DNA from 2 places in the Clostridium sp. TJA038 genome. Region 2 is predicted to be linked to the other one. Evidence: a T-box and tRNA genes for the amino acid it is inferred to sense, from the RefSeq annotation. Region 2 holds a T-box; the other holds one or more tRNA genes.
The links. The T-box of region 2 lies ahead of thrS (threonine--tRNA ligase). A T-box ahead of a tRNA ligase gene usually reads a tRNA of that ligase, here a tRNA-Thr.
Positions count from the first base shown of each region.

Region 1 (15,410 bases), on a different contig from region 2:
AAATTCAAACTTTATAAACTAAATACTATAAAATTTTTAAACAAAAAAGTCTTTGTATTTAAAATACAAAGACTTTTTTATTAAACTACTTCTCTTCCACAACATGATTTATATTTTTTACCACTTCCACAAGGACATAAATCATTTCTTCCTACTTTTGCTTCTTTTTTAACAGGTTTTTTCTTAACATCTTTAGAATCACCATGACTTACTCCAGTTTCCTTAGCAACTCTTTCTCTTTGTGGCTTATTCTCTTCTACTTTTACATGGAATAAATATTTTACTGTATCTATTTTGATGTTATTTATCATTTCATCAAACATAGCACTACCTTCCATTTGATAAGCTTGAGTTGGGTCTTGTTGTTTATAAGCTCTTAATCCAATACCTTGTTTTAAATGGTCCATATCATCTATGTGATCCATCCACTTAGTATCAACAACTTTTAAGATGATAACTCTTTCAATTTCTCTCATTTGTTCTGAGCCGATAGATTCTTCTTTTTCTTTATAAAGTTTTCTAGCACCCTCTATAAATTTTCTAGTTATTTCTTCATTTGAACAGGATTTTAATTCTTCTACTGTGAACATTCCATGAGGGAACATTATATCTTCTAAGTACTTAATTAAATCTCCAAGTTCTTTTTCAAACTCATCATCCTCAACATTTCCTAAATGAGTTTCAACTGCATTAGTTATTACATCCTCAATCATTGATTGAACACTATCTTCTAAGTTTTCACCTTCTAAAACTTGAGATCTTTGCTTATAAATAACTTCCCTTTGCTTATTCATAACATCATCATAACCTAATAATGTTTTTCTTATATCAAAGTTATTACCTTCTACCTTCTTTTGAGCATTTTCTATAGATTTAGTAACCATTTTACTTTCTATAGCTTCAGTATCTTCTAAGCCTAATTTATCAACAACAGATTGAAGTTTTTCTGAACCAAATACTCTCATTAAGTCATCTTCTAGTGAGATATAGAATCTTGAATCTCCTTTATCTCCTTGACGACCTGAACGTCCTCTTAACTGATTGTCTATTCTTCTTGATTCATGTCTTTCAGTACCAATTATCTTTAAACCACCAACATCTAAAGCACCTTCACCAAGCTTAATATCAGTACCTCTACCTGCCATATTAGTTGCAATTGTTATGTTACCTAATTCTCCTGCATGAGATATGATTTCAGCTTCTTGCTCATGATATCTAGCATTTAAAACTTTATGCGGAACACCTTTTTTCTTTAATAAAGATGAAAGATATTCTGATTTTTCAATACTTGTTGTACCAACTAAAACTGGTTGACCTGTTTTATGAGTTTCTATTATCTCATCTACTATAGCATCATACTTTCCTTTAGCAGTTTTAAATACTAAGTCTGAATGGTCTTGCCTTTGTATTGGTCTATGTGTTGGTATAACAACAACATCTAATCCATAGATTTCTCTAAACTCGTTTTCTTCAGTAATAGCAGTACCTGTCATTCCTGCTAATTTATTATACATTCTAAAATAATTTTGGAAAGTTATAGTTGCTAAAGTTTTAGATTCTCTTTGAACTTTAACACCTTCTTTAGCTTCAATAGCTTGATGAAGACCATCTGAATATCTTCTACCTTCCATAAGTCTTCCTGTAAATTCATCAACTATAGCTATTTCATCATCTTTAACCATGTAATCTTTATCTCTCTTCATTACATAGTTAGCTTTTAAAGCTTGAGTAATATGGTGTTGTAACTCCATATTGTTAGCATCTGCATAGTTTTCTACTCCAAAAGCTTTTTCTGCTTCTGCAACCCCTTTATCAGTAAGCATTGCTGCATGAGCCTTTTCATCTATTGTATAGTCTTCTCCTTCTCTTAATTTCTTTACAAAGAAATCAGCGATTTTATAGAAGTCTGTTGACTTACTTCCAGCTCCTGAAATTATAAGAGGGGTTCTTGCCTCATCTATAAGAATTGAGTCAACCTCGTCTACTATACAGTAATTTAATGGTCTTTGAACTCTTTCTTCTTTATAAATAACCATGTTATCTCTTAAATAATCAAATCCAAACTCATTATTTGTTCCATAAGTTATATCTGCATTATAAGCTTCTCTTCTTTGATCATTTGTTAAACCATGTACTATAACGCCAGTTGTTAAACCTAAAAATCCATATAATTGACTCATTTGCTCCTTATCTCTTGTTGCAAGATAATCGTTAACTGTTATTACATGAACACCTTTTCCTTCTATAGCATTTAAATAAACTGGTAAAGTAGCAACTAATGTTTTACCTTCCCCTGTTTTCATTTCAGCTATTCTACCTTGATGTAATACAGTACCACCAATTAACTGCTCTCTATAATGCCTCATTCCTAAAACTCTCTTTGAAGCCTCTCTACAAACTGCAAAAGCTTCAGGAAGCATATCATCTAAGCTTTCACCTTTTGAGAATCTTTCTTTAAATTCAAAGGTTTTTTGCTTTAACTCATCATCTGATAATTTTTCAAATTCAGGCTCTAATGAATCTATTTTGTCTACAATAGGTGTTATTCTTTTAACTTCTCTATCGCTATAACTTCCAAATATTTTATCAAACAATCCCATTATAATATCCCTCAATTCTAATTTCTTATATGCTTAATATTCTAATTAATTATATAATTATAACACATATACAATTTATTCTTAATTTTTATAAAAATATTTAAAATAATTCTCATTAGATTATACCATTTATAATAACCTATTTTCAATAAATGTAATAATTTAGATAAAGCTTTTATAAAAAAAATTAAAGATGCAGGTAAAAAATACCTGCATCTTTTTTATATTCATAAACTATTCTTCATCTAAACCTGGTTCAATTAAACCATAATTTCCATCTTTTCTTTTATAAACCACATTTAATTGATTTGTATCTGGGTCTTGGAATACAAAGAAGTCATGTCCTATAAGTTCCATTTGAAGCACAGCTTCTTCAGCCCCCATTGGCTTAACATCAAATCTTTTAGTCTTAACTATTTTTGCTTCCTTTTCTCCTTTATTTTCTTCAATTGGCTCTATATGAGCAAATCTTAAAGAATCATATCTATTTTTCTTTGATAATCTAGTTTTTTGTTTTCTTATTTGTCTTTCTATTTTTTCTTCAACTAAGTCTATAGATTTATACATATCATCTGTAGACTCTTCTCCTCTTAATAATATTCCATTAAAAGGAATCATAACTTCTATTATTTGTTTATTCTTTTCTACGCTTAAAGTGGCTTTTGCTTCAACTCCTGGTTCAAAATACTTGCTCAATTTGGATAGCTTTTTTTCTACACAATCCTTTAAAGCATTTGTTAACTCTATATTTTTAGCATATACTGTTACTTTCATATAGTCAGCCCCTTTCAAAAAACAAGTAACCTTAATAATGTAAAGGTTTAAATATTATATTATAATTTTACTATCTTAATGTATTTTATACAACCTTTAATTACTTTTAATAATCTTATTTCTCATTATGTCAGTTTAGTATGTCTAGTTAAATCTTCCCTTTACTTAATTTATTTATAAGATGTTAAACTTGACAAAACATAAAAAGGAACCATAAATATATGGTTCCTTTTTATAGCTAGTTGACCTGGTCTTTGACCCCACACTCGCCTACTGGAGATTTCGCTACCCGGAATTAACCTCTCACTACTAACCCTCTCAGTTTTTATTAACTGGTAGGTCTTACTTCTAAGCCGCACCATGCTCATTAAAACTTTGTTTAACTTACGTGGATCGTTTCGCCTGCGACTGGCATCGACTTTCAACCACAAACCTAGCTACATTAATATTATATATTACTTTTAGCAATAGTCAATAAAAAAATTTTAATATTCCTTATTTTTTTAAGTTCTAAAACACAAGCCTTCAAGGTAGAACCTGTTGTAATAACGTCATCTATTAGTAAAATATTTTTTCCTTCTAATTCTTTAGCTTTTCTATTTAATTTAAAAGCACCTATAATATTTTTTTCTCTTTCAGCTTTAGATAAAGTTTTTTGTTCTTTAACCCTATTTTTCTTATTTAATATATTTATTACCTTTAAATTTAATCTTTCACCTAATTTTCTAGATAGATATTCACATTGATTAAACCCTCTTTTTTTAAGTGAGTTCTTAGAAGAAGGAACAAAAGTTATATAATCTAAATTAAGCTTTTCCTTTTTAACTCTTTCCTCTAATAAAAGAACTAATATTTCACCAGCATTAAAATCTCCCTTATACTTTAATCTTAATATTAAATCTTTTACTGAATATGAATAATAAGAACAAACCAAAAGATTACATTCCTCAATATTAAAAATTTCATCTATCCTTTGTATTTTATTAAAACAATTATTGCAAATAATATCTTCTCTATAATTATTGCAAATATAACATTTTTCTTCTCTTGGATAAATTACTTCTAAAAGACATTTAAATAAATGATTTATACTTTTTTTGATTCTCTCCATAAGGTTTTATTAAAACTTCTAGCTATCCTCCTAGCCAATTCTATATTTTCCTCTTCGCAATTAGTAAGAATTAAAACCTCTTTATTGTTATTGTTTTCTTTACATAAAGCACCACAAGCAAATATTATTTTCTTATAATCTATACAGTCATGTGCAAAAGAATATATAAGTACATCACAGTCTGATAAAAAATCAAAATATTTAGAAAGGGAATCTGTCATAAATATTATCCCTTCCTTTCTTAACTTGCTTTCCTTTAATGCATAAAAAAAGGTATTTCTCTTATCTTCTTTTATTATTTTAACCTTATTTTTCAAATTTAAATCATAAGTATAATAATCATATATTTTATCTAAATTTAATTTATTAGGAAAATCTATAACTAATAATCTTTTTTCTTTTATAAACCATTCTATATAATCGTATAAATTATAAGGCATAGATGATTCTAAGTTATATCTAGTTGTTATAACTCTAGGTTCTAAAAAATGTTCTTTTCTATTATTAAAAACTTCTATGTGCTTTATATTATTAAATATCTTAAAAACTGAACATATTATTATTTTTTTACAAAACCTTTTTAAATACATCAAGTCCTCAGTACATTGAAGAGAAGTCTTACTTGAATAAGAGCTTATGTCATCATAAATTACTAAATCAAAATTTTCTTTCAAGTTAAAAATATCTCTAAAATTTACAAAATAAAAATTTGATGCTTTTATCTTTTCACTATTAAAAGATTTTTTATTTTTTCCTACATATAAAACTTTATCACTATTTTTTAAACAATAATAAAGAAAATCCTTAAGAAAATTTATATCTTCATAGGGCTCACATATAAAATTTATAAATATTTCTTCTTTTTTAAAGTACCACTTTTTTAATAAACTATTATATTTATTCTCCTCTTTTAAGTTATTTTCATATAACCCCAAGTGAAATTCCTCCTATTTTATTCTTTTTCAAAAACCTCATTAGATATAACTTCTCTTATCCTCCAATTAAGAGAAGAATATCTCTCCATACTCCTATTATTATCAACCATATATTTTAAAGCCTTTGGAACTCCAACTACAACCACTAATTCTTTTGCTCTAGTTATCCCTGTATATAATAAATTCCTATTCATAAGTAAGGGTGCTCCCATATATGCTGGAATTATAACGACCTTAAATTCACTTCCTTGACTTTTATGTATTGTAATTGCATAAGCTAAATCTAATTCATCTAAATACATAAAATCATAAACAACTTCTCTCTCATCATCAAAAATTATAGACAATTTCTTTCCCTCTAGGTCTATGCTTTTTATAAATCCCATATCTCCATTAAATACGCCAACACCTTCATGCTCACCTTTTCCTGCTATTCTAGTCCATTTTAAAGAGTAGTTATTTTTAATTTGCATAACCTTATCGCCTTCTCTAAATATAACACTTCTAAATTCTTTTTCTTTTTTATAAGGTGCCTTTGGATTTAATACACTTTGAAGTTTCTCATTTAAATTTGTAACTCCTAATATTCCCTTCTTCATAGGAACTAAAACCTGTATACTTTTTAATTTATCCCACTTTGGATTAAACTTAGGTAATCTAGTATTTATTAAATCTACAATAGTGTTTAATATACCATCTTGAAAGTCATTTCTTATAAAGAAAAAATCTGTTCCCTTTTCATTTAATTTAGGCATTTCTCCCTGATTTATTTTATGGGCATTTATTACAATCATACTCTCTTTTCCCTGCCTAAATATTTCTTTTAAACGTACAACCTTTGTAAAGCCACTTTCTATAAAATCTTTTAATACATTTCCTGCACCTACTGATGGAAGCTGGTCTACATCTCCAACTATAATAAGCCTAGTTCCAACTTTAATTGCCTTAAGAAGTGCATTCATTAAAGTTATATCAATCATTGATGCCTCATCTATTATAACAACATCTGCCTCTAAGGAATTATCTTCTGTATTAGTTATAAAAACACTTTCTTCCTTTTCAAAAACCCCCATATCAAGCATTCTATGTATTGTTGTTGCCTCTTTACCTGTTGATTCACTCATTCTTTTAGCAGCTCTTCCTGTGGGAGCTCCCAAAAGAACCTTCATTCCACAGGTTTCAAAAATTTCAATTATACATTTTATTATTGTTGTTTTTCCTGTACCAGGACCACCTGTTATTATTTCTATACCATTTTGAAAAGCACTTATTATAGCATCTTTTTGTGATTTAGCAAAAGTTATATTATTTTTCTTTTCAAATTGAAGTATTAAGTGATTTACATCTACATTTACATCTTGAAAATTACTTATAGCTAAGGTTAAAATTCTGTTAGTTATTCCAAGCTCACAATAATAATTAGGTATTGTAAAAACACCTTCTTTATCATTAATTTTTTCTAGTTTTATTTTTCTATCTAAAGCAGCATTTTTAATATTTTCTTCTATTACATCATAACTTACAGTAAGTACATTACTAGCTTCTTTAATAAGTTTATCCTTTGGCATAAATGTATGCCCATTAGCACAAAAATCATTTATTACATATCTTATTCCACTTTGAATTCTAAAGGGAGAATCAATTTCTATTCCTAAACTTCTAGCAATTTTATCTGAAGTTTTAAACCCTATTCCTGAAATTTCATCACAGAGTATGTATGGATTATTTTTTACTGTTTCTACTGAGTTTGCTCCATACTTTTTATATATTTTCAAACATTGATTTACACTTAATCCATGAGTTTGCAAAAATATAGTTATATTTTTTAATTCTCTTTGTTCTTTATATGAATCAATTATAGTTTCTAATTTTTTCTTTCCTATACCTTCTATTTCTTTTAATCTTTCTATATTATTATCTAAAATATCAAGAGTATCTTCTCCAAATTTATTTACAATTTTTTTTGCTGTAACAGGCCCAATACCTTGTATTATTCCAGAAGCTAAATATTTTTCTATTCCTTCTTTTGAAGTTGGTAATATTTCTTCACACTCTTCCACCTTAAATTGTTTTCCAAAATTAGAATGATTAACCCAACTTCCTTTTAACTTTAAAGTTTGACCTTCCTTTACATGAGGCAAAACTCCAACAACTGTATGATTAATATTATTTTCTCTAAATTTTATTACTGTATAACCAGTATCTGCACTATTAAATACTATACTCTCAACTATTCCATTTAGTACTTCCATATTACCTCCTAAAAGGTTTTTTCTTTAATATTTACTACTAATTATATCACAATTATTTAATTTAAATCATAAGGCTTATTATGTTGACTTACTTAAATTAAAATTTTAAGATTATTATGAGGAAGGTGATTCGTATGTTAATAAAAAACTGTAATATAGTATATTTAGATAAGATTGAAAAAGGAAATATACTTATAGAAAATGGGAAAATTAAAGATATAAATCCTAAAAATGAATGTGATTGTGAAGTTATAGATGGACAAGGATTGTATCTATCTCCTGGATTTATAGATGTTCATATACATGGTGCTGGTGGGCATGATACCATGGATGGAACTTATGAAGCCATAAATGAAATCTCAAAAGTTATAGTTAAGCATGGTACAACTTCATTTTTACCAACAACTATGACTGTAGCTGCTGAAGATGTATGTAAATCAATGAAAGCAATTCATAAAGCAAAAACTGAAGGAACTGAAGGTGCTAATGTTTTAGGTGCTCACTTAGAAGGTCCATTTATAAGTCCTGGAGCCATAGGTGCTCAAAATCCTGAATTTTTAATACCTCCAACTGAAGAAAACTTTTATAAATTAGTTGGAGAACATGAAGAGGATGTTGTATCAATAACTCTTGCTCCTGAAGTAGATGGTGCTAAAGACCTTACTAAATTTTTAAGCAAAAAAGGTATAGTAGTTTCTATGGGACACACAAAGGCAACTTATGAAGAAGCTATGGAAGGAATAAAATGTGGTTGTTCTCATGCTACGCACCTTTTTAATGCAATGACTCCATTTACTCATAGAGAACCTGGAGTTGTAGGTGCAGTTTTTGATAGTGAAATAACTACTGAAACAATATCTGATGGTATTCATATAGCATATCCAAGTTTAAGAGTTGCATATAAACAAAAGGGAACAGATAAAGTTCTATTAATAACTGATGCTATGATGGCTTGTTGTATGCCTGATGGAATGTATACATTAGGTGGTCAAGATGTTGAAGTTAAAAATGGTGCTGCAAGATTATTAAGTGGTTCTTTAGCAGGTTCAATTTTAACATTAGATGTTGCAGTTAAAAATGTATTTTTAAATACTAATTATCCACTTAATGAGGTTATAAAAATGGCTACTTATAATGGTGCAAGACATTGTAAAGTAGACGATAGAAAAGGTTTAATTAAGGAAGGTTATGATGCTGACTTAATTCTTTTTGATGAAAATATAGATATAAAATACGTAATAGTTAATGGAAAAATAGTTCATAAAGCTTAAAAAATTTATTATATTACAAAATTAATTTTATGAACTTATAAATAATATATAAAAAAGCTTAGGATTTTTCCTAAGCTTTTTTATATTAAAGATATTTTTTTATTTCTTCAACTTTATTTAAGTTTTCCCATGGAAGGTCTAAATCTGTTCTTCCAAAGTGTCCATAAGCAGCTGTTTGTTTGTATATAGGTCTTCTTAAGTCTAAGTCTCTTATTATAGCACCTGGTCTTAAGTCAAATACCTTATTTATTATATCAACTATTTTTTCGTCAGAAATTTTTCCTGTTCCGAAAGTATCTACTATTATTGATACTGGTTTAGCAACACCTATAGCATAAGCAACTTGAACTTCTAATTTATCTGCAACACCTGCAGCAACTAAGTTTTTAGCTACCCATCTAGCAGCATATGCAGCTGATCTATCAACCTTAGTTGGATCTTTTCCTGAGAAAGCACCACCACCGTGTCTTCCATATCCACCATAAGTGTCAACAATTATTTTTCTTCCTGTTAATCCAGCATCTCCTTGAGGTCCGCCTATAACGAATCTTCCAGTTGGATTTATATAGTATTTAGTATTTTCATCTAATAATTCTGCTGGTATAACAGCTTTTATAACATGCTCCATTAAATCAGCTTGTATTTGCTCTTGAGAAACCTCAGGACCATGTTGTGTTGAAATTACTATTGCATCTATTCTAACTGGTTTGTCATCTTCATACTCAACAGTAACTTGAGTTTTTCCATCTGGTCTTAAGTAAGGTAAAGTTCCGTTCTTTCTTACCTCTGTTAATCTTCTTGATAATCTATGAGCCATAGCTATTGGTGCTGGCATAAATTCTTCAGTTTCATTAGTAGCAAAACCAAACATCATTCCTTGGTCTCCTGCACCTACTGCATCTATATCAATTTTTTCTCCTGCTCTTGATTCTAAAGCTTCATCAACACCCATAGCGATATCTGATGATTGCTCATCTATTGTAGTCATAACTGAACAAGTTTCACAGTCAAATCCATATTTAGCTCTATCATATCCTATATTTTTTATAGTTTCTCTAGCTATTTTAGGAATATCAACATAACAGTTTGTTGTTATTTCTCCCATTACAACTACTAATCCTGTAGTAACAGCTGTTTCACAAGCAACTCTTGCATTTGGGTCTTTTTCAAATATAGCATCTAAAACTGCATCTGAAATTTGGTCACAAATTTTATCTGGATGTCCTTCAGTAACTGATTCTGATGTAAATAATCTTCTCATGATTTAGGCTATCTTACACTTATATTAAGATAGCTAATTCACCCCTTTCATTTTTTATTTATCCAACCCTATATATTCAACAAGTAATATTTATTATCTTCCCACGACTTAAAATAATATATTTTTTGTTTATTAAAATCATCTTAATGCGCGCCTTTAAAATGATTTTAATAAAAAAATCTCTTCTTAAAGACTTAAGAAGAGATTTTAGTTATACACTAAATTTATCTTCTCTCATCTTGTAAAGAATTTCTTTACCGGAATTGGCACCTTAGTGAATTTCACTGGTTGCCGGGTTTCATAGGGCCTGTTTCCCTCCACCTCTCTGGATAAGAGTATATAAATACTAAATATTCTATTTTAAATATATTATTTTAACAAAGAGACACTAAATTAAGTGTCTCTTGCTGGTGGTGGAAGAAGGATTCGAACCTTCGAAGTCGTCCGACAACAGATTTACAGTCTGCCCCCTTTGGCCACTCGGGAATTCCACCACATTTGGAGCTGATGATCGGACTTGAACCGATAACCTGCTGATTACAAGTCAGCTGCTCTGCCAATTGAGCCACACCAGCATATTTATATTTTATTTTTTAATTGGTGGTGGAAGAAGGATTCGAACCTTCGAAGTCGTCCGACAACAGATTTACAGTCTGCCCCCTTTGGCCACTCGGGAATTCCACCACTTATGGAGCTGATGATCGGACTTGAACCGATAACCTGCTGATTACAAGTCAGCTGCTCTGCCAATTGAGCCACACCAGCGTATTTATTATTTTATTTTTAATGGTGGTCGCAACAGGGATCGAACCTGTGACCCCCTGCTTGTAAGGCAGGTGCTCTCCCAGCTGAGCTATGCGACCTTATTGGTGGTGGAAGAAGGATTCGAACCTTCGAAGTCGTCCGACAACAGATTTACAGTCTGCCCCCTTTGGCCACTCGGGAATTCCACCACTTATGGAGCTGATGATCGGACTTGAACCGATAACCTGCTGATTACAAGTCAGCTGCTCTGCCAATTGAGCCACACCAGCGTATTTTTAACTTCTATCTCTTGGCTCATCGCCAATCGACAAGACTTAGTATATATTGTTATGCTTTTTATTTCAAACTCAATTTTAAGCCATTTAAAGATATTATGTTAATTTATTTTTAAATTACTCTTTTTTTCTCCAATTTACTTCTTTTTTAACTTATATTTTTTCTTCTATTAGCGATATATTTATAAAAGGATTTAATAATTCTTTTACATACTCAAAATCTTTATAGGATAGCTTCTCTTGAAGTATTTTAAATATATCAATAGCTGCCTCTAACTCATCTGTTCTTTTTATGTGCTTTAATAAAGTTTTATAGTCATCTATAGATAACTCCTTAGATAATTTTAATAATTTAAATTTATCCTTCTTACTTATCTTACTTGGAATAGAGTACTTATCAACTTTAAAAAGCTTTATATTTTCCTTTTTATTTTCTTTTAAGGAATTATTTTTTTCCTTTGAACTACTATTTTTAAATTCATTAACTTTATTTGAATCTTTATTTATTTCTAATTCTTTTTTATCATTTTCTTCTACTTTATTATTTTCATCTTTTTTAATAAAATTATCTTTTTCTATATTACTTTTTTCTTTACTTGGCAAAATTACTTTTTCTTCGTTTAAAGGTGCTTTTTCTACTTTTTCTTTATTGAAATTATTATTTTCATTAAGTACTAAACTTTCTTTTTTCAATTTTATTTTTTCTTTATTTACCTTCGGAATATTTATAATAACTCCTAAAGTTATAATAGTTAAAGTTATTACTAAAAGACTTAAAACTTTTCTACTCATAAATGTCCTCACCTCTTCTTTAATAATTTCCACATAAAATATTTTTATACTTGATTTAATATTTCTATTTTTTCCTTCATATAATTAACTGATAGAAACTTAAAATATTAAGAAAGGAGTATGTCAAACTAGTTTTAAGCCTTTGACATAGTGATACCTTGGAAAAAGTGAAAATTTACTATAAAAATAACTTATCATATTATAAAATTTCTAATTTCCTTAAAAATCATATAGATGAAAAAACAATTATAGTATGTATAGGAACAGATAAATGTATTGGTGATTGTCTTGGCCCTATGGTTGGTACATTATTAAAAGAAAAATCTTTTCCTTTAAAGGTTTTTGGAACTTTAAAATCTCCAATTCACGCCTTAAATTTAGATACTGAAATAGATAAAATTTCAAAAGCATATCCTAATCATAAAATACTAGCAATTGATGCTTGCTTAGGTGATGCAAATTCTATTGGAGAAATTCATGTTAGAACTAAGCCAATATATCCTGGAAAAGGTGTTGGAAAAACTTTAAGAAGTGTTGGAAATATTTCTATAATAGCTATAGTAGATTCTTCTGAGAATATAGAATCATTTACTTCTAGACCTATTAGATTAAATTTTATATTAGATATGTCTAAAGTTATAGCAGATTCTTTAGTTACAGCCTATAACTTAAATAAAAAAAATTAACTACATATCTCTTAATCTAAGAGATATGTAGTTAATTTTATTCGTCTATCAATTTAACTTCTAAATTATCCATACTTATATTTAATTTTTCAAATGTCTTTAATACCTTACCAGTACCCTCTGCAACGCATTTTATAGCATCATCTGCTACTTTAACCTTAATGCCTGTCCTTTCCTCAATAAATCTATCAAGTCCATTTAATAAAGCTCCTCCACCAGTCATAAGAATTCCTTCTTCTATTATGTCTGCTGCTAATTCTGGTGGTGTTTTTTCAAGAACAGAATGAACTGCCTCTCCAATTGTGCTAACTTCATCTTTTAAAGCCATTCTAAGCTCATCACTATCAACATTTATAGTTCCTGGTAGTCCTGTAATAAGGTTTCTTCCTTTAACTTCCATAGTTTCTTTTCTATTTCCTTCTACTGCTGTAGCAACGTTTATTTTTAATTCTTCTGCTGTTCTTTCACCAATCATAAGCTTATATTTATTTCTTACAAACTTTATTATAGCTTCATCAAATTTATCACCAGCTACTTTTACAGACTCTCTTATAACAATTCCTCCAAGAGAAATTATTGCTATATCTGCTGTACCTCCACCTATATCAACAACCATATGTCCACTTGCTTTAGATATATCTAAACCTGCTCCTATAGCAGCTGCTAATGGTTCTTCTATAAGGTAAACATCTTTAGCTCCTGAATTTTTTGCTGCATCTATAACAGCTCTCTTCTCTATTTCTGTTGCTTGACAAGGAATACAAATCATAACTTTAGGTGCTGATATTCTTCTATTTCCAACACCTTTTTTTATGAAATATTTAAGCATAGCTTCAGTCATTTCATAATCTGATATAACCCCATTCCTCATAGGTCTAAGTGCAACTATATTTCCAGGTGTTCTTCCAATCATTTGTCTTGCAGCTTCTCCAACAGCTAAAACCTTATTTTTGTTTTTATCTATAGCAACTACTGAGGGCTCTTTTAAGACTATACCTTTATCCTTCATATAGACAAGAACAGTTGCTGTTCCAAGGTCTATACCCATGTCTGTACTGTTTTTCCAAAACCACATATTTACAACTCCCTAATATATAATAATTATTATTATTTTCTATAACATTATACATAAATACTAACTTTTATTATATAAGGAATATTTTCATCATTCAACAACTTTATATTTTAATTTAGTTGCTTTTCCACCTCTTATATGTCTTTCTGCCTTATTTAAATCTAATATACTTTTAGCTTCCTCTGCTATATCTGGATTTATCTTTGGTAATCTTTCAGTCATATCTTTATGTATAGTACTTTTACTAACTCCAAAAACCTTAGCTGTTTTTCTTATTGTAGCTCTTGAATAAATAATGTATTGAGCTACCTCTAACACTCTTTCCTCAATATAATCTTTCAAGAACCATTCCTCCTTAATCTTTTTTATTAAATCAGCTGCTAAAATTAAAGCAGCTGATTATGTATTTTTTATTCCTTTACAGGAACATCTTTTAAATATTTTTGAGGGTCTACTGGTTCTTTAGAATTTTCCATATGGAACATTAAGTAATTTTCTGAAACTCTATCACTTGGATTATTTTGAATTGTTTTTCCAATCTTACCTATAACATCACCTTTTTTAACCACATCCCCTTCTTTAACTTTTATTTCAGGGTCTAAGTTTCCATAGAAACCAACTATGCCATTTTGATGTTCAATCTTTACAAAACAACCTTCTTTTGAATTACCTTTTCCAGCTTCTAAAACTTTTCCATCACCAATTGATAAAACCTCTGCTCCTTCTTTACCTTCTATATCAATACCTTTGTAAACAGAAGCACTTTGTCCTGATTCATTTAATCTTGGTTCTAAATTATAAAGCCTTGTAATTATCCCATTATTAATAGGTGATATAAAATTTTTATTTTGATTTGATGTTTCTACAACTTCCTCTTGTTTTTTTGCTTCTTCTTCTACATTTTCTTGAACTTTGTTTTCATTAGTAGCTACCTCTTCCTTTGCAACTTCTTTATTTTCTTCAACTAACTCAGCATCTTCAAAATTGTTTCCTGTTGTAGCACTATCCTCTGTATTTTCTATAGTATTCTCTGCTATATTTTCTTCTAAAGTATCATTTGCACTTTTATTTGCAACAACTACGCCTACAGTTGCTATTAAACATAGACAGGCAAATAAAACTACATAAAATCCATCCTTTTTGATAAATCTCTTTAATTTGTCTTTTTTATTCATTTTCAACACCTCCGTTTCTAATTCTGTCCATATATCCTAAATTAATACATAAATTAAAAAATCTTTTTAATAAAAAAAGAGTAGACAAATTGTCTACTCTAAAATTAAATAAACACCTCCTTAGAAGATTGTACTTTACTATTTGTAAAATAATGATTTAATATTTCCTTATAACTTTTTCCTTCTTTCCCCATAATATTTGCACCCCATTGACTCATTCCTACACCATGTCCATATCCTAAAACATTTATCTTTATTTTTCCTTCTAAAAACTCTAAAGTAAAATTAGCGGAATTCAAATTAAATATTTTTCTAAATTCTTTACCTTTAATTGTTTTATTACCTATTTTTATTTCATTTACTGTTCCACCAGTATTTCTGCTTATTATTTTTATTTCTTCATTATTGATATTATTTATTTTTACACTCTTAATATAT
Region 1 is NZ_JBZEFA010000001.1:58,175-73,584, reverse strand. Features, by position in the region: gene secA (preprotein translocase subunit SecA) at 81-2,600, opposite strand; gene hpf (ribosome hibernation-promoting factor, HPF/YfiA family) at 2,835-3,374, opposite strand; gene AC4FQV_RS00370 (ComF family protein) at 3,823-4,485, opposite strand; gene AC4FQV_RS00365 (hypothetical protein) at 4,461-5,420, opposite strand; gene recD2 (SF1B family DNA helicase RecD2) at 5,438-7,672, opposite strand; gene nagA (N-acetylglucosamine-6-phosphate deacetylase) at 7,807-8,943, shown strand; gene metK (methionine adenosyltransferase) at 9,029-10,204, opposite strand; SAM riboswitch class I at 10,436-10,540, opposite strand; tRNA gene AC4FQV_RS00345 (tRNA-Tyr) at 10,613-10,698, opposite strand; tRNA gene AC4FQV_RS00340 (tRNA-Thr) at 10,704-10,779, opposite strand; tRNA gene AC4FQV_RS00335 (tRNA-Tyr) at 10,803-10,888, opposite strand; tRNA gene AC4FQV_RS00330 (tRNA-Thr) at 10,894-10,969, opposite strand; tRNA gene AC4FQV_RS00325 (tRNA-Val) at 10,992-11,067, opposite strand; tRNA gene AC4FQV_RS00320 (tRNA-Tyr) at 11,072-11,157, opposite strand; tRNA gene AC4FQV_RS00315 (tRNA-Thr) at 11,163-11,238, opposite strand; gene AC4FQV_RS00310 (hypothetical protein) at 11,398-12,036, opposite strand; gene yyaC (spore protease YyaC) at 12,195-12,722, shown strand; gene mreB (rod shape-determining protein MreB) at 12,760-13,797, opposite strand; gene spoIIID (sporulation transcriptional regulator SpoIIID) at 13,888-14,139, opposite strand; gene AC4FQV_RS00290 (peptidoglycan DD-metalloendopeptidase family protein) at 14,208-14,972, opposite strand; gene spoIID (stage II sporulation protein D) at 15,077-15,410, opposite strand, start outside.
Region 1: it has a tRNA-Thr gene. The T-box ahead of thrS (threonine--tRNA ligase) is inferred to sense a tRNA for this amino acid. The anticodon was not compared.

Region 2 (15,410 bases):
AAACTCTAAACCATTCTTCTGTACTCATCCCTATAGTTTTTTCAAATAATTCTTCACTATCTGTTTGTAAATTAGTTTCTACAACAAATTTACCAAGTTCTTCAGCTGTTTCAAAAGCCTTTAAATATAAGAACTCGTCATCATTTCCAAGCCAGTTATTATTGAACCTACTACAGAATATCTTTAGTTTTCTCATTCCATTTTCAGCACTTAATCCTTTTAATTTTCTTAGTGCTACAATGTCCCTTTTCATTTTGTCTTTGTCTTCTTCTGTTGCATTGCTGCTTATCATTGCGCTTATTTTTTCAACATCAATTGAAGGTATTCTTGTTATTAACTTATTCTTCCCTTCAACCCACTTATAATAAGCTTCAGGCATGAAAGCATACTCTATAAACCCTATTAACTTTCCAAAATTAGGTAAAATCACCCAAACATTTTCAATTCCCACTTTTCTGTTAAATATAACATAGTGTAAATATTTGGTTTCTTCGTTTATAGATTGTTCCTTAAACATTCTTCCTTTTAGGGTTTCATTTTTAGTTATTAATTCCCCCCAAAATTTTTCGGGATTTTCTTCTGTTTTTGTTTTTTTCTTAAATAAGTTATGCATATCCAAACCCCCTTATATACACTTACATTTTAATTATATTGCTAACTTTTTTTAACATCAAAGTGTAAAAAAACCTATATTTCTTTATATACCTTAATCTATATTTATACAGGTAACTTATATTGATTAAACTGTTTTTTTATGCTATTTTATTACTATAAATGGGTATTAAATTTTTAAGGAGGATTATATGTCTTATTTCTGTGAAATTTGTGGAGATTATGCAGATATTCATCACATAGTTCATAAATCTGAAGGCGGTTTAGATTTTAATCTTAATTATAAATACTTATGTAAAAAACATCATAGATCTAAACAAGGCCCACACAAAGATAAGGTTGTGGATTTAAATTATAAATTGGAAATGCAAAATAATTTAAATGAACTTTTTTCAAAAAATTTTTATACAAGTAAAGACCTTAAAATACTTTTAGGACTTACTCCTGGTTCTTTAAAAAAATTAACTAAAAATTTAAAACTATATAAGGAAGGATATGCAAGAGAAGAATTAATATTTAACCTTATGGGAAAAAAAATATATTCTGAGGAATTTATTGAAGATTTTATTTTGCAAAGAGCCTTAAATTACGTATAAAAAGCTAAATAAAAACTTTTTAGGTTTTTATTTAGCTTAAATTTAAAAGAACTTTAAACTACATATTAAACTTTTCTCATCATATATGTTAAATATTTTAAAAAGATTTCTAGCAATTAAAATTTCTCCTTTATAACTTAGTTTATTCTTCGAAAAAAATATTTCACCAAAATCACTATTATAAAGTTTTATATTTTTAAAATATTCATAATGATTTATAAATAATATCTCTCTATTTTTAACTAAATTTTCTATAACTTCTATACACTCTTTCTTAAGATTTAATAAATTTTCTATTACTAAAAAAGTATTTATCTCCTTTGTCTTAATATATAACTTAAAAATATCTTTCTCAAACTCATATAGATTATCTACTTCTTCATTTAAAGATATAAATAAAACCCTAGGATTAAATTTTAAAACAGTATCAGAAAAATTATTTAATATATATTTTATATTAAAATTTTCATTATATAAATTAAGCATAAATCTTTTCTTACTTTCTATAGAACCATCATTTAGTTCCCAGCGCACTCTTTCTTCTAGATATTCAATATAGTTTTTAAAAAATATCCTATCTTCACTAAAACGCTTACTATATATAAATTCAAAAACACTTCCTTTTTCCTCTACTATTATCTTATATATCAATTCTATTTTTCTTTTACTTTCTTCAGAAAAAATATCATAAACATTAAAAGAATTTTCTATAACATACTCTAACTCTTTTACCTTTTCTTTTTTATAAAAGATATGGTCATTTAACAAAGAATCTAAAACATCTTTATCTAAAATGTTTAAGCTATTAAAAATAAATTTAGTAATTTCTAAATGTCCTAACTCATTTGGATGAATATTATCACTTAAAAGTAAGGATTTAATATTTAAATCCTTCTTATAAAGTTCTTCCCAATTTCTATAATGATCTATTAAAAATATATTTCTCTCCTTAGAAATCATTCTTAAAATATCCATATACTCATCAATACTTTTTCTACTAATATCATTATTTATTATATTACTAGTTTGAATAAAAATATTAGCTCCTAAGCTCTCAACTTTTTCTATAATTCTTAATATATTTTTTTTATAAATTTCTAAAGGTACCTTATTTTCTGCACAATCATTCATACCGAGCATAATAAAAACAATATTAGGACTATACTTCTTTATACAATCATCAAAATTTTCTAATATATCTAAGGTTGTAGCCCCAGAAATTCCAGTATTAAAAACACTAATATTAGAATTTTTTCTATTATTAAAATTATTATTTCTTATTAATATCTCTCTAAAATATTCAGTATAACTTCTATATCCCTTAGTATGAAGTGCCCCATGAGTTATACTATCTCCTGTAAAAACAATACTTAAATCTTTATTATTAAATATTTCTTTAAACATAAATTTCCCCCTTTTATATTTAAATATAATTTCTAAAATTAGCAATAATGATATTTAACAACTCTTATATATTAATTTTAATAAAAACCTACTATTTTTTTCATTAGAAAATTTTATAAAAATAAAAAAAAGCACCCAAAACATGGATGCTTCTGGTGCACCATCAGGGATTCGAACCCTGGACTCCCTGATTAAGAGTCAGGTGCTCTACCAACTGAGCTAATGGTGCATAATTTGGAGCGGGTACCGGGAATCGAACCCGGGTATCCAGCTTGGAAGGCTGGTGTTCTACCATTGAACTACACCCGCATAAGTGGAGCGGAAGACGGGACTCGAACCCGCAACTTTCACCTTGGCAAGGTGACACTCTACCATTGAGTCACTCCCGCATAAAATTTAATATATTATGTAAAGTGGAGCGGGTACCGGGAATCGAACCCGGGTATCCAGCTTGGAAGGCTGGTGTTCTACCATTGAACTACACCCGCTTATAAGTTGGTGCAGGTGAAGGGAGTCGAACCCCCACGCCGTAGGCGCTAGATCCTAAGTCTAGTGCGTCTGCCAATTCCGCCACACCTGCAAACCTATGTTTTTATTATAATATTTTTTAAATTTTATTTCAATATTTTTTTAAAATTATTTTATTAAAAATTTGGATATAATATTTATCTATATTCTATTTTTTTAACATTTAAAATTTTATTTCATTTAAATTATTATATAAAATTAAATTAGAATTTATTTTTATTTTATCCATTGACATACAAAAATAATAAACTTATAATCTTAAGTAAATATTATAAGTTTGTTAACACAATGAAGAGAAGAGTAAACTTTGGTACATTTTCAGAGAGAAGGTACAATAGCTGTGAGTACTTTTAAATGGAATTAGTTGAAAACTAACTCTGAGTGACTCTAATCAAGTCCGTTTAATCACGTTACGATTATTTTAAGAGGTGTTTTTTAACACAAATTGGGTGGAACCACGGGAATATACACTCTCGTCCCTTTTCTATTTAGAAAAGAGACGAGAGTTTTTATTTTTTATGAAAGAATAAAGAAAATTATTTCGAAAGGAGAAATTAATATGATAAAAATTACACTTAAAGATGGTTCAGTAAAGGAAGTAGAAGCTGGATTATCAATTTTTGAAATAGCTCAAAGCATAAGCCAAGGACTTGCAAGAAATGCTTGTTGTGGTATATTAAATGGAAAAGTTGAGGACTTAAGATTTATAGTTAATGAGGATTCCTCATTAGAAATATGTACTTTTGATTCTAAAGAGGGTCAACATGCTTTTAACCATACTGCATCTCATGTACTAGCAGCTGCTGTTAAAAGACTTTTCCCACAAGATAAATTAGCTATAGGACCATCAATAGATAATGGCTTCTATTATGATTTTGATACTGAAAAGCCATTTTCTGCTGACCAATTAAACAAATTAGAAGAAGAAATGAAAAAAATAATAAAAGAAAATCCTGAAATAAAAAGATTTGAACTTCCTAGAAATGAAGCTTTAGAACTTATGAAGGATGAACCTTATAAAGTAGAACTTATAAATGACCTTCCAGAAGATGAAGTAATTTCATTCTATCAAATAGGTGATTTTGTTGACCTTTGTGCTGGTCCTCACTTAATGGCTATTAAACCAATGAAAGCTGTTAAGTTATTAAGATCTACTGGTGCTTACTGGAAAGGTAACGAAAAGAACAAAATGCTTTCAAGAGTATATGGAACTGCTTTCCCTAAAAAATCTGAATTAGATGCATATTTAGAAGCTTTAGAAGAAGCTAAAAAGAGAGACCATAATAAATTAGGTAGAGAACTTGGAATATTTACTACAGATGAAAATGTAGGTCAAGGTCTTCCTCTATTAATGCCAAAGGGAGCTAGAATAATTCAAACTCTTCAAAGATGGATTGAAGATGAGGAACAAAGAAGAGGATACGTTTTAACTAAAACACCTTTAATGGCTAAAAGCGACCTTTATAAAATTTCAGGACACTGGGACCACTATAAAGATGGTATGTTCGTTTTAGGAGATGAAGAAAAGGATAGTGAAGTATTCGCTTTAAGACCAATGACTTGTCCATTCCAATATGCAATATATAATGCAACTCAACATAGTTATAGAGATTTACCAGTAAGATTTGCCGAAACTTCTACTTTATTTAGAAATGAAGCTTCAGGAGAAATGCATGGTCTTATAAGAGTAAGACAATTTACTCTTGCTGACGGACACATAGTATGTACTCCTGAACAATTAGAAGATGAATTTAAAAATACTGTTGATTTAGTTAAATATGTTATGGATACTTTAGGAATCTCTGATGATATTACTTACAGATTCTCAAAGTGGGACCCAAATAATACTGAAAAGTATATAAATGACCCTAAAGCTTGGGAAAACACTCAAAACATAATGAGAGAAATATTAAACCATTTAAATATAGAATTTACTGAAGCTGATGATGAAGCTGCATTCTATGGACCAAAACTTGATATACAATTTAAAAATGTTCATGGAAAAGAAGACACAATAATAACTATTCAAATAGATTTCGCTTTAGCAGAAAGATTTGGAATGTATTATATTGATAAAGATGGAGAAAAGAAACGTCCATATATAATTCATAGAAGTTCAATAGGATGCTATGAAAGAACATTAGCAATGCTTATAGAAAAATACGCTGGTGCTCTTCCAACTTGGATAGCTCCTGTTCAAGCTAAAGTTCTTCCACTATCAGACAAATATGCAGATTATGCAAACGAAGTTGTTGAAGAATTAAGAAGAAGAGGAGTTAGAGTTGAAGCTGACCATAGAGCTGAAAAAATAGGCTATAAGATAAGAGAAGCTAGATTAGAAAGAACTCCTTACATCTTAGTTGTTGGAGAAAAAGAAGCTGAAAATAAAGAAGTTTCTGTAAGAAGTAGAAAAAATGGTGAAGAAGGTGCTATGCCTCTAGCTGATTTTGTAAACAGAATAGTTCTTGAAATAGCTAACAAAGAAAACTAATTAATATAATAAAAAACTTGAAGCATTTCTATAATTTTTTTATAGAAATACTTCCAAGTTTTTTTATTCTAATTTCTATTAAAATTTTATTCTATAACTTTTAAAATTTACTATCATCTATACTTTCTAAGTATTCGTCAACTACTCTAAGAATCTCTTTAATACACCCATCTTCAAAAGGTGATTTTAAATTAGCATATTTTAATAAGCCTAAAAATGTTTTTGTCCCACCTATATTACATAAATTTAAATAATCTTCCCATGCTTTTTCATGATTTTCTCTATCTTTTTTCCAAAATTGAAGTGCACATATTTGTGCTAAAGTATAATCAATGTAATAAAAAGGATCTAAGAATATGTGGTTTTGTTGGAACCACCATCCCCCTCTTTCTAAGAAATCACATTCTCCATAATTTTTATGTGGAAGATATTTTTTCTCTATATTTCTCCATGCCTCTTTTCTCTCCTTTGGAGTAGCTTCTGGATTTTCATATACAAAGTGTTGAAATTCATCAACAGTTATTCCATAAGGTATAAATTTTATTGCATCTCCTAAATGATAAAATTTATATTTATCTGTATCCTCTTTAAAAAATAAATACATAAAAGGCCAAGTAAAGAATTCCATACTCATTGAATGTATTTCACAACTTTCCATTGTAGGCCATTGACACTCTTGCATTTCTATCCAAGAACTTCTAAAGTTTTGGAAAGCATGTCCTGCTTCATGAGTTAATACATCTACATCCCCAGCTGTACCATTAAAGTTTGAAAAAATAAATGGAGCTTTATAATTAGGGAAATTAATACAATACCCTCCTGCTGCTTTTCCTTTTTTAGCAATTAAGTCCATTAAATCATTTTCAACCATAAAATCAAAAAATTCTTTAGTTTCCTTTGAAAGCTCTGAGTACATTACCTCTGCATTATTAACTATCCATTTAGCATCTCCTTTAGGAGTTGGATTCCCACTTAAAAACTCAAATTTTTCATCATAGTATTTTAAATCTTCAAATCCTAATCTTTTAGCTTGTCTTTTATACAATTTATTATTTACAGGAACTATATACTCTTTAACTTGTTTTCTAAAGTTATCTACCATTTCCTTATTATAGTCATATCTTCTCATTCTTATATAGCCTAAATCTACAAAACTATTAAATCCAAGTTTTTTAGCTATAGTTGTTCTTACCTTTACAAGCTTATCAAAAATTTCATCTATTTCACTTTCATGTTTAACAAAAAAATCATACTTAGCTTCTGATGCTTTTTTTCTTGTTTCTCTATCTTTAGAATTTATAAAAGGCACTAATTGTGCTAAAGTTCTTTCTTCTCCCAAAAATTCAATTTTAGCCGAAGCTATAAGCTTTTGATATTGACTTGCTAACTTATTTTCAAGCTTCATATCTTCTATTACATCCTTTGAAAAACTCTTTTGAGAATACTCTGCTCCTTTTATTAAAGGTTCTCCATAATAATCTCCGATTTCTTCTTTAAATGGAGAATTTAATATAGCTTTATAAAATTCATTATTTATTTCTTCTATAAGCGGAGAACTTTCATCCCAAAAATCTTTTTCCTTATTATAAAATTCATCTTCAGTATCAATTGTATGTCTAACTTCAGACAAAGCTATCATAGTAGCAAAATTATTTCTTATAGTATTTATTTTCTTTATTATTTCTTTAGCCCCATTAAAATCCTTAGCTTTTTCTAATTCTTTTATAAAAGTTCTAATATTTTCTCTATCTTTTTCAATATTAGGTCTTTCATATTTAAAATCCTTAAATTTCATTATTTACCCCACCTTAAGCTTTATATATTCTTTATAATTTTGGCATAATTAAAAATTATTATCAATAAATTTACATTATCAAAAGTATTTCTTTACCATTATAACTTCTTAAAGGCTATACTCCTACTTTCACTAATAATTAAATCAACCTTTTCATCAAAAAATTCATGAGGTATTTCATCATAAATTTGAAAATCATAGCAAAGTGCTACTCTTTTACTATTAGGATATTTACTTAAGAATCTATCATAAAACCCTCCTCCATATCCTAATCTATTTCCTTTTAAATCAAAGGCTAATCCAGGTATTATAATTAAATCCACTTCTTTACTTATATCTTCACAATTAATGCTAGGCTCTAATATTCCAAAAGCACCACTTTCATTTAATTGAAGTAAAGACTCTATCTTTAATGCTTTCATTTGCTTTTCTTTTAAACTAACTGGAATTACTTTAGGTACTGCAAGGGTTTTATCAGAACAAATTATATCTTTAATTATATTAATAGTGTTTACCTCAGATTCCATATTTACATATACAAATATAACCTTACTATTTTTATAAATATCATTTTCTAAAAGAGTTTTTCTTATTTTTTCATCAGCTATCATTTTAGTATCTTTATCCATACTTTCTCTTTTTAGTTTAATCTCTTCTCTTAATTCCCCTTTATCCATTTGAAATTCCTCCTTATAGGCTTTTAATTATTTTACCATATTTTGTATTGCCATACTATAAAATCACTATATCATAATTAAATATTAAATTACAAAAATAAAAAAAGCATAGTATATATTTTATACTATGCAAAACTTTATTTAACTATTTTTTTGCTACTATAGTGAAAGTCTTTGGAATACCCTTATCAAATATATCACTAGATAAGTTCGGTTCTTCTGTTAAACTTTTTATAGTAAGACCTGTTTCAGCTACAGCAGTTATTATTTCTCCTAAATTCCATTTACGTAAATATACTTTTTCTACTTCATCTTCTTCTAAATATTTTGAATAAGCAACAGCTTTTTCTTCTAAGGAAGTATCAAAATAATCTCCTGTAACCTTATGTTTTCTTACCTTTGCTGTAGAACCCCTTGAAGTTATTAGTTTAGTTGATACAGGATGAAAATCTCTTAAAACAGCTCTTCCTCCTTCTTTTAATAAACTATTTATAACGTTCATAAAGGGAGATAAATCAGTAAAATAATGAAGTATTCCCATTTCAGCAAATACTATATCATAATCTCCACTAAGAACCTCTTTAGGCATTTTTAAAACATCACTTAATATAAAATTTATGTCAACATTACAAGCTTTAGCTAAATCTAAAGCATATCTCCTATTTCCCTCTGAAAAATCTACAACAGTAACTTCAGCTCCTAATAAAGCTAAGGCAACAGCCTTATTTCCATTAGACCCCATAAGATTAAATATCTTTTTTCCTTGTACCTCTCCAAATTTATCTAATAAAATCCCTAGCTTCTTTTCAGGCATAGCTTTAATTTTTTCTCCTGCCTCTTTTGCTGTGCCAAATCTTTTTACCCAAGCATTATAGGTTTCTTTATTCCAAGCCTCTTCATTTTCATTTACACATACTTTCCCACTATTTAAAATGTCATTGTCTTGAATTTTTCCCACTACAAATACCTCATTAATTATTTATTAACTTATTCATAAAATAATAAAAAATAAGCTAGAGTATTATACTTCAACCTTATAAAATTTTCAATATGTTTTAATAAAATAAGGTGTATTTAAAATCAATAATTTTAAATACACCTTAAAAATTATATATAAACTTAATATTTAATCCTAATTGTTATTAAATTCTTTCAGCACCAATTGCTGCTTCTAAGTCTTTTATAACTACATTTACTATATCTAGTTTACCCTTAGCATAGTCTTTTTCTTCTAACCAAATTAATCCTGATTCAAGGCATTTTTTAGTTTCTTTGTACTCTGCTAATAATTTTAATAAACTCTCATTATTCATAATACACACCTCTTTTACTCAACAGTTACTGACTTAGCTAAGTTACGAGGTTTATCCACATCAAACCCTTTAGCTTTAGCTACATAATATGAGAATAATTGTAATGGTACTACACTTAAAACTGGTGATAAGAAGCTTAATGTTTCTGGTATTTCTATTATACCTTCAAACATCTCTCTTTTACTATCTTCCATATCTCCTTCGAAGCAAACTCCTAAAACCTTAGCTCCTCTAGTTACAACTTCTTGAACATTACTTATCATTTTATCCATAAGTTCTCTTTGAGTTAATAATGATATTACTGGAATATCTTTTTCAATAAGAGCTATTGGACCATGCTTAAGTTCTCCACCTGCATAAGCTTCTGAGTGAATGTAAGAAATTTCTTTAAGTTTTAAAGAACCTTCCATTGCAACTCCATAATCCATACCTCTTCCTAAGAAGTATAAATCTCTTTCATTAGATGCTTTAACTGCAAATTCTTTTATTAACTCTGTATCTTTAAGTATTTCTTCAACTTTTTCTGGTAATTGAAGCATTGCTTTTTTAATTTCTTCAATTTCTTCTACAGATTTACTTCCTTTTAATTCAGCAAAATGTAATGCTAATGTGTACATTGCTATTAATTGAGTTACATATGCCTTTGTTGATGCAACTGCTATTTCTGGACCTGCCCATGTATATAATACATCATTAGCTTCTCTTGAAACTGAACTTCCTACAACATTAGTTACAGCTAATACTCTTGCACCTTTTGCTTTTCCATCTCTTAAAACAGCTAAAGTATCTGCAGTTTCTCCTGATTGGCTTAAAACTATTATTAAAGTTTTATCTGTAATAACAGCATCTCTATATCTAAATTCTGAAGCTATATCAACTTCTACTGGTATTCTAACTAATTTCTCAATAGCATATTTACCAATAACTCCAGCATGGTAAGCTGTTCCACAAGCAACTATATAAACTCTATCAACATTATCTAAGTATTCTTTAGTTATTGATATATCATCTAAAGTTACTTCTTTTCCTTCCATTATTCTTGAAGTCATTGTATCTTTTATAGCTTTTGGTTGTTCATTTATTTCTTTTAACATGAAATCTTCATATCCACCTTTTTCTGCTGCATCAACATTCCATGTTATATGATATATTTCTTTTTCAACTGGCTTTTTATTTTCATCAAAAAGAGAAACTCCATTTTCTGTTAATACAACAAATTCCTTATCTTCTAAAAGATAAACTTCTCTTGTATGATTTAAAACTGCAGGAATATCAGAAGCTATAAAGTATTCCTTATCTCCTAAACCAACTATTAATGGACTATCTTTTCTTACTGCTACTAATTTATCTGGTTCCTCACTACATATAACACCTATAGCATATGAACCTTCCATATGTTTAGTAGCTTCCATAACAGCATCTAATAAATCTCCTTTGTAGTAGAAATCTATTAAATTTGGTATAACTTCTGTATCTGTTTCTGATTTAAACTCATAGCCCTTTTCAATTAACCAGTTTCTTAATTCATTGTAGTTTTCTATAATTCCGTTATGAACTACAGCGATTGTACCTTTATTATTTAAATGAGGATGTGAGTTAACATCTGATGGTTCTCCATGTGTTGCCCATCTAGTATGTCCAATTCCAATTCCACCATCTATTGGATTTTCACTTAACATTGCTTCTAGATTTGCTAATCTACCTTTATGCTTTTCAGCTTTTATTTTATTATTTTCTAAAACTGCAACTCCAGCTGAGTCATATCCTCTATATTCTAACTTTGATAATCCCTCAACTAGTATATCTGTTGCTCTTTTTTTTCCTACGTATCCAACTATTCCGCACATATTATTTTTCTTCCTTCCATCTGTAAAATCATATTTAACTTTCAAAACAATATTAATATAACTTTTAATGCATAGAAGATTTAAAACACCTAATTAGCTTTGTCCTTAAAATCACTTTTAAGATTTAACTAATCTTTTACGGTAGTGCTATACCGTGAGGCATCCGCCGAAATTTCGATACTCCCCAATCCTCGTCAACTTAAAATCACTTTAAGTCCTGGCGCTTTATATTTTATTTTGAAAGTTATTATATACTATGCATCATATACTTAAAAAGCTACAAACTTATTTTAGCACTTTTTAAAAAAATTTCAAGCATTTATAAGTTATTTTAGTTTATTTTAAGCGATTTTAATTTATTTTTAATAATTATTTTTTGTTTTCTTTGTTTTTCTTTAAATTACTCTATATTAATATATTAATGTATAGTTGTATAGACATCTATAATATTGTTTTTTAAAAAAATCTAATAAAAAACATAAAACTTAAGAAATTTCATTAATTATATCCTGCATTTTTATGTAATTTATAATATATCTAAAAGTAATTTAAAATAAATATTGTACTTTTTTTATAAAAAATCACCTTTAAATAATAAAAGCTATAAACAACCTAATAAGATTATTTATAGCTTTTCTTATAATATAAATTTTATATTAATTACATTTTTCCTCTATCATTTTTGCTAAGTTATGAGCCATTTCATCTATTTCAGCTTGATTTTCACCTTCAAGCATAACTCTTACTAGTGGTTCAGTACCTGATGGTCTTATTAAAACTCTTCCACAACCATCTAAAGCTTCTTCCATCTTTTTAATTTCAGCAATTATTTCCTCATCTTCTTCATGAATATTTTTCATATCATTAGGAACCTTTGCATTAACTAAAACTTGTGGTAATACTTTCATTACACTCTTTAATTCAAATAAAGATTTTCCTGTTCTCTTAACTATACTAGCTACTTGAAGTGCAGTAACAAGTCCATCTCCTGTTGAATTATGTTCTAGGAATATAATGTGTCCTGATTGTTCTCCACCTAAAGAATATCCTTTAGCTAACATTTCCTCTAAAACATATCTATCTCCAACCTTTGTAACTGAAGTATTGATTTCTTCATTTTTACAAGCTATCATAAGTCCTAAATTACTCATTACAGTTACAACTAAAGTGTCATCTTTTAATCTTCCTAATTCTTTTAAGTACTTAGCACATATTGTTAGTATAAAATCACCATCTACTAAGTTTCCTTGTTCGTCAACAGCTAAACATCTATCTGCATCTCCGTCAAAAGCAAAGCCCATATGACATTTCTTCTTAACAACATACTCCATTAACTCCTCTGGATGAGTTGAACCACAATTTTCATTTATATTAGTTCCGTCTGGATTATCATTTATTACAAATATTTCTGCTCCTAATTCTCTAAAGGCTCTAACAGCAGCTTCATGAGATGCACCATTTGCACAATCTAATGCAATTCTTAAGCCTTCTAAAGATATTCCTATTGTATCTTTAGCAAAGCTTATATAGTCTTCTAGAGCAGCTTTTTCTTTTATTTCTCTTCCTAAATTAGCACCTGTTGGTGAAGGCACATTTTCAAATCCACTCTCTATAACTCTTTGTATTTCATCTTCTAAATCATCAGATAATTTATATCCCTTGTCATCAAAGAATTTTATTCCGTTATATTCAACAGGATTGTGTGAAGCTGATATCATAACTCCTGCATCTGCTCCATAAACTCTAGTTAGGTGAGCTACTGCTGGTGTTGGTACTACTCCTAAACATATTGCTTCTGCACCTACTGATAAAATTCCTGCAACTAAAGCAGCTTCTAACATATCTCCTGATATTCTTGTATCCTTTGCTACTAGTATCTTAGGTTTGTGAGTTCCCTCTGTTAAAACATAAGCACCAGCTCTACCTAAATTATATGCTAATTCTGCTGTTAATTCAGTATTTGCTATTCCTCTAACTCCATCTGTTCCAAATAATCTTGACAATTTATGTCACCCCTCTAATAATTTTATATTATACTAATAATAAATTAAAATATCTATAATTTTGCTACTTAATTAATACTTTTTACACTTTCAAAGAATACTTTATATAAGTTAATTTGTCAAATATTTGCTATTAATATTCTCTTAAGTTTTTATTTTAAAGTCATATTTTATAATAACATATTAATAAAATTTATTTATTACTAAAATATTATTTTTGATTTATCAAGTTAACATTCTTTTCATTATTTATACCATTATTTTCATTAAATTAATATAATATATGTCAATTAATAGCATATAATTTAAACTGTAAAGGCAATGAATTTATGGACTTATTTAAATTTTAATAATTTCATATTATATATTACATAAATATATTTGAAAACATTTTAATTATGGACATAAGAGTAATTACGCCTTAAAATATTAATTGAGTGATATAAAAGAAAGGGGATAATTTACAATGACAACTAATGAATCTAATTACATAGATGAAAAAAGAGATTCTAAAGAAATTGAAAATTTCGCTGAAGCTTTAGCTGCAGAAGAAGAAAACTGTTGTAAAAGAAAAAAAGAGGTAATTGAAAAGATAAAATTCTTAGCTAACAATGCTCAAAACTGGAAAGAAGCTAATAAAGAATTTAACGCTCTTATTGAAGAGTTTAACGATATTTATTACTATGACCAAGAAATTGAGAATGCCCTAAAGAACGAATTAAGAGAAGCTAAAAATGAATTCTATACTGCTAGAAAAGATTTCTTTGAAAAAGCAAATGAAGGTTTTAAAGAAAATGCTATAAAAAAAGAAGATGTTATAAAAAGACTTGAAGCTTTAGTTTATACAAATGATATAAAAGCTTCTGATATGTTAGCTAAATCTTTATCTGAAGAATTTTATGCTATAGGCTTTGCTGGAAAAGATTTAAATAACGATTTATATGATAGATTTAAAAAGGCTAGAAATGCAGCTCAAGAAACTAGAAGAGCTATTATGGAAGGTTTAAGAGAAGAATTCACAAATAAAGCTAATAGAAAAAGAGCAATAATAATTGAACTTAAAGGATTAGTTAATAATGATAACTGGAAAGATGCTACTGAAAAATTCAACCTTCTTTGTGATGAATTTAAGAGCATAGGTTTCTCTGGAAAAGAAGGAAATGAAGAAATTTCTATAGGTTATAAAGAGGCAAAAGATATATTCTTTGCTAAAAGACAAGAATTCTTTGATGCTTTAAAAGCTGAAAATAGACTTAATGTAGAAAAAAGAAGAGCTCTTATAGAAGCATTAAAAGCTTTATATGAAAATGATAGCTGGAAAGAAGCTTCTGTTAAAGTTAAAGAAATAAGTGATGATTTCTTTAAAATAGGCTTTTGTGGAAAAGATGAAAATGAAAAACTTATAAATGAATTTAAAGAAATCAGAGATGGCTTTTATAAAGCTAGACAAGAATACTTTGATGGTATAAATGCTGCTAGAGCTGATAAACAAAAGGATTTCTTAAATTCTTTAGTTAGAAATAAAGAAGAATTTATAAAGAAATTAAAAAAATATATAAGCCAAGATGAAGAAAGACTTGAAGACTTTACTAATAGACTTTTTAATGTTAGACCTGGTGGAAACACTTTAGAAACTATTGAAAAATATCAAGAAATAGTTGAAGACATTAAAGGAAGAATAGAAAATAATAAAGCTAAAGTTAAAGAAGTTCAAAGAGAAATTCAAGAAATAAAGAAAGAATTAGACTCTTTAAATTAATAATAATAACCCAATAGAATTAATCTATTGGGTTATTTCAATATAGAAAAATCTAAAACTTAGGTAATATTATTATAAATTCACTTCCTTCACCTAATTTACTCTTAACTTTAATTTCTCCATTATGAGAATTAACTATTGAATTTACAATTGTTAATCCTATCCCTGTTCCTCCTGTTGTCCTTGTTCTTGATTTATCAGCCCTATAAAATCTTTCAAAAATATATTTTAAATCTTCCTCTGAAATTCCTATGCCTTGATCTTTTATTGATATCAATATTTCCTTAGAATTTTCATGAGTATTTATAAATACATTGCTTCCTTCATTTGAATATCTTAAAGCATTTGAGAGAAGATTAACTAAGGCTTGTGTTATTTTATCTTT
Region 2 is NZ_JBZEFA010000004.1:79,931-95,340, forward strand. Features, by position in the region: gene AC4FQV_RS08595 (hypothetical protein) at 1-613, opposite strand, end outside; gene AC4FQV_RS08600 (HNH endonuclease signature motif containing protein) at 804-1,208, shown strand; gene AC4FQV_RS08605 (SGNH/GDSL hydrolase family protein) at 1,251-2,612, opposite strand; tRNA gene AC4FQV_RS08610 (tRNA-Lys) at 2,766-2,841, opposite strand; tRNA gene AC4FQV_RS08615 (tRNA-Gly) at 2,848-2,921, opposite strand; tRNA gene AC4FQV_RS08620 (tRNA-Gly) at 2,927-3,001, opposite strand; tRNA gene AC4FQV_RS08625 (tRNA-Gly) at 3,027-3,100, opposite strand; tRNA gene AC4FQV_RS08630 (tRNA-Leu) at 3,109-3,192, opposite strand; T-box leader at 3,420-3,624, shown strand; gene thrS (threonine--tRNA ligase) at 3,700-5,631, shown strand; gene AC4FQV_RS08640 (M3 family oligoendopeptidase) at 5,732-7,426, opposite strand; gene AC4FQV_RS08645 (5-formyltetrahydrofolate cyclo-ligase) at 7,525-8,103, opposite strand; gene AC4FQV_RS08650 (class I SAM-dependent methyltransferase) at 8,249-9,061, opposite strand; gene AC4FQV_RS08655 (hypothetical protein) at 9,246-9,416, opposite strand; gene glmS (glutamine--fructose-6-phosphate transaminase (isomerizing)) at 9,431-11,263, opposite strand; gene glmM (phosphoglucosamine mutase) at 11,920-13,266, opposite strand; gene AC4FQV_RS08670 (DUF349 domain-containing protein) at 13,733-15,025, shown strand; gene AC4FQV_RS08675 (HAMP domain-containing sensor histidine kinase) at 15,078-15,410, opposite strand, start outside.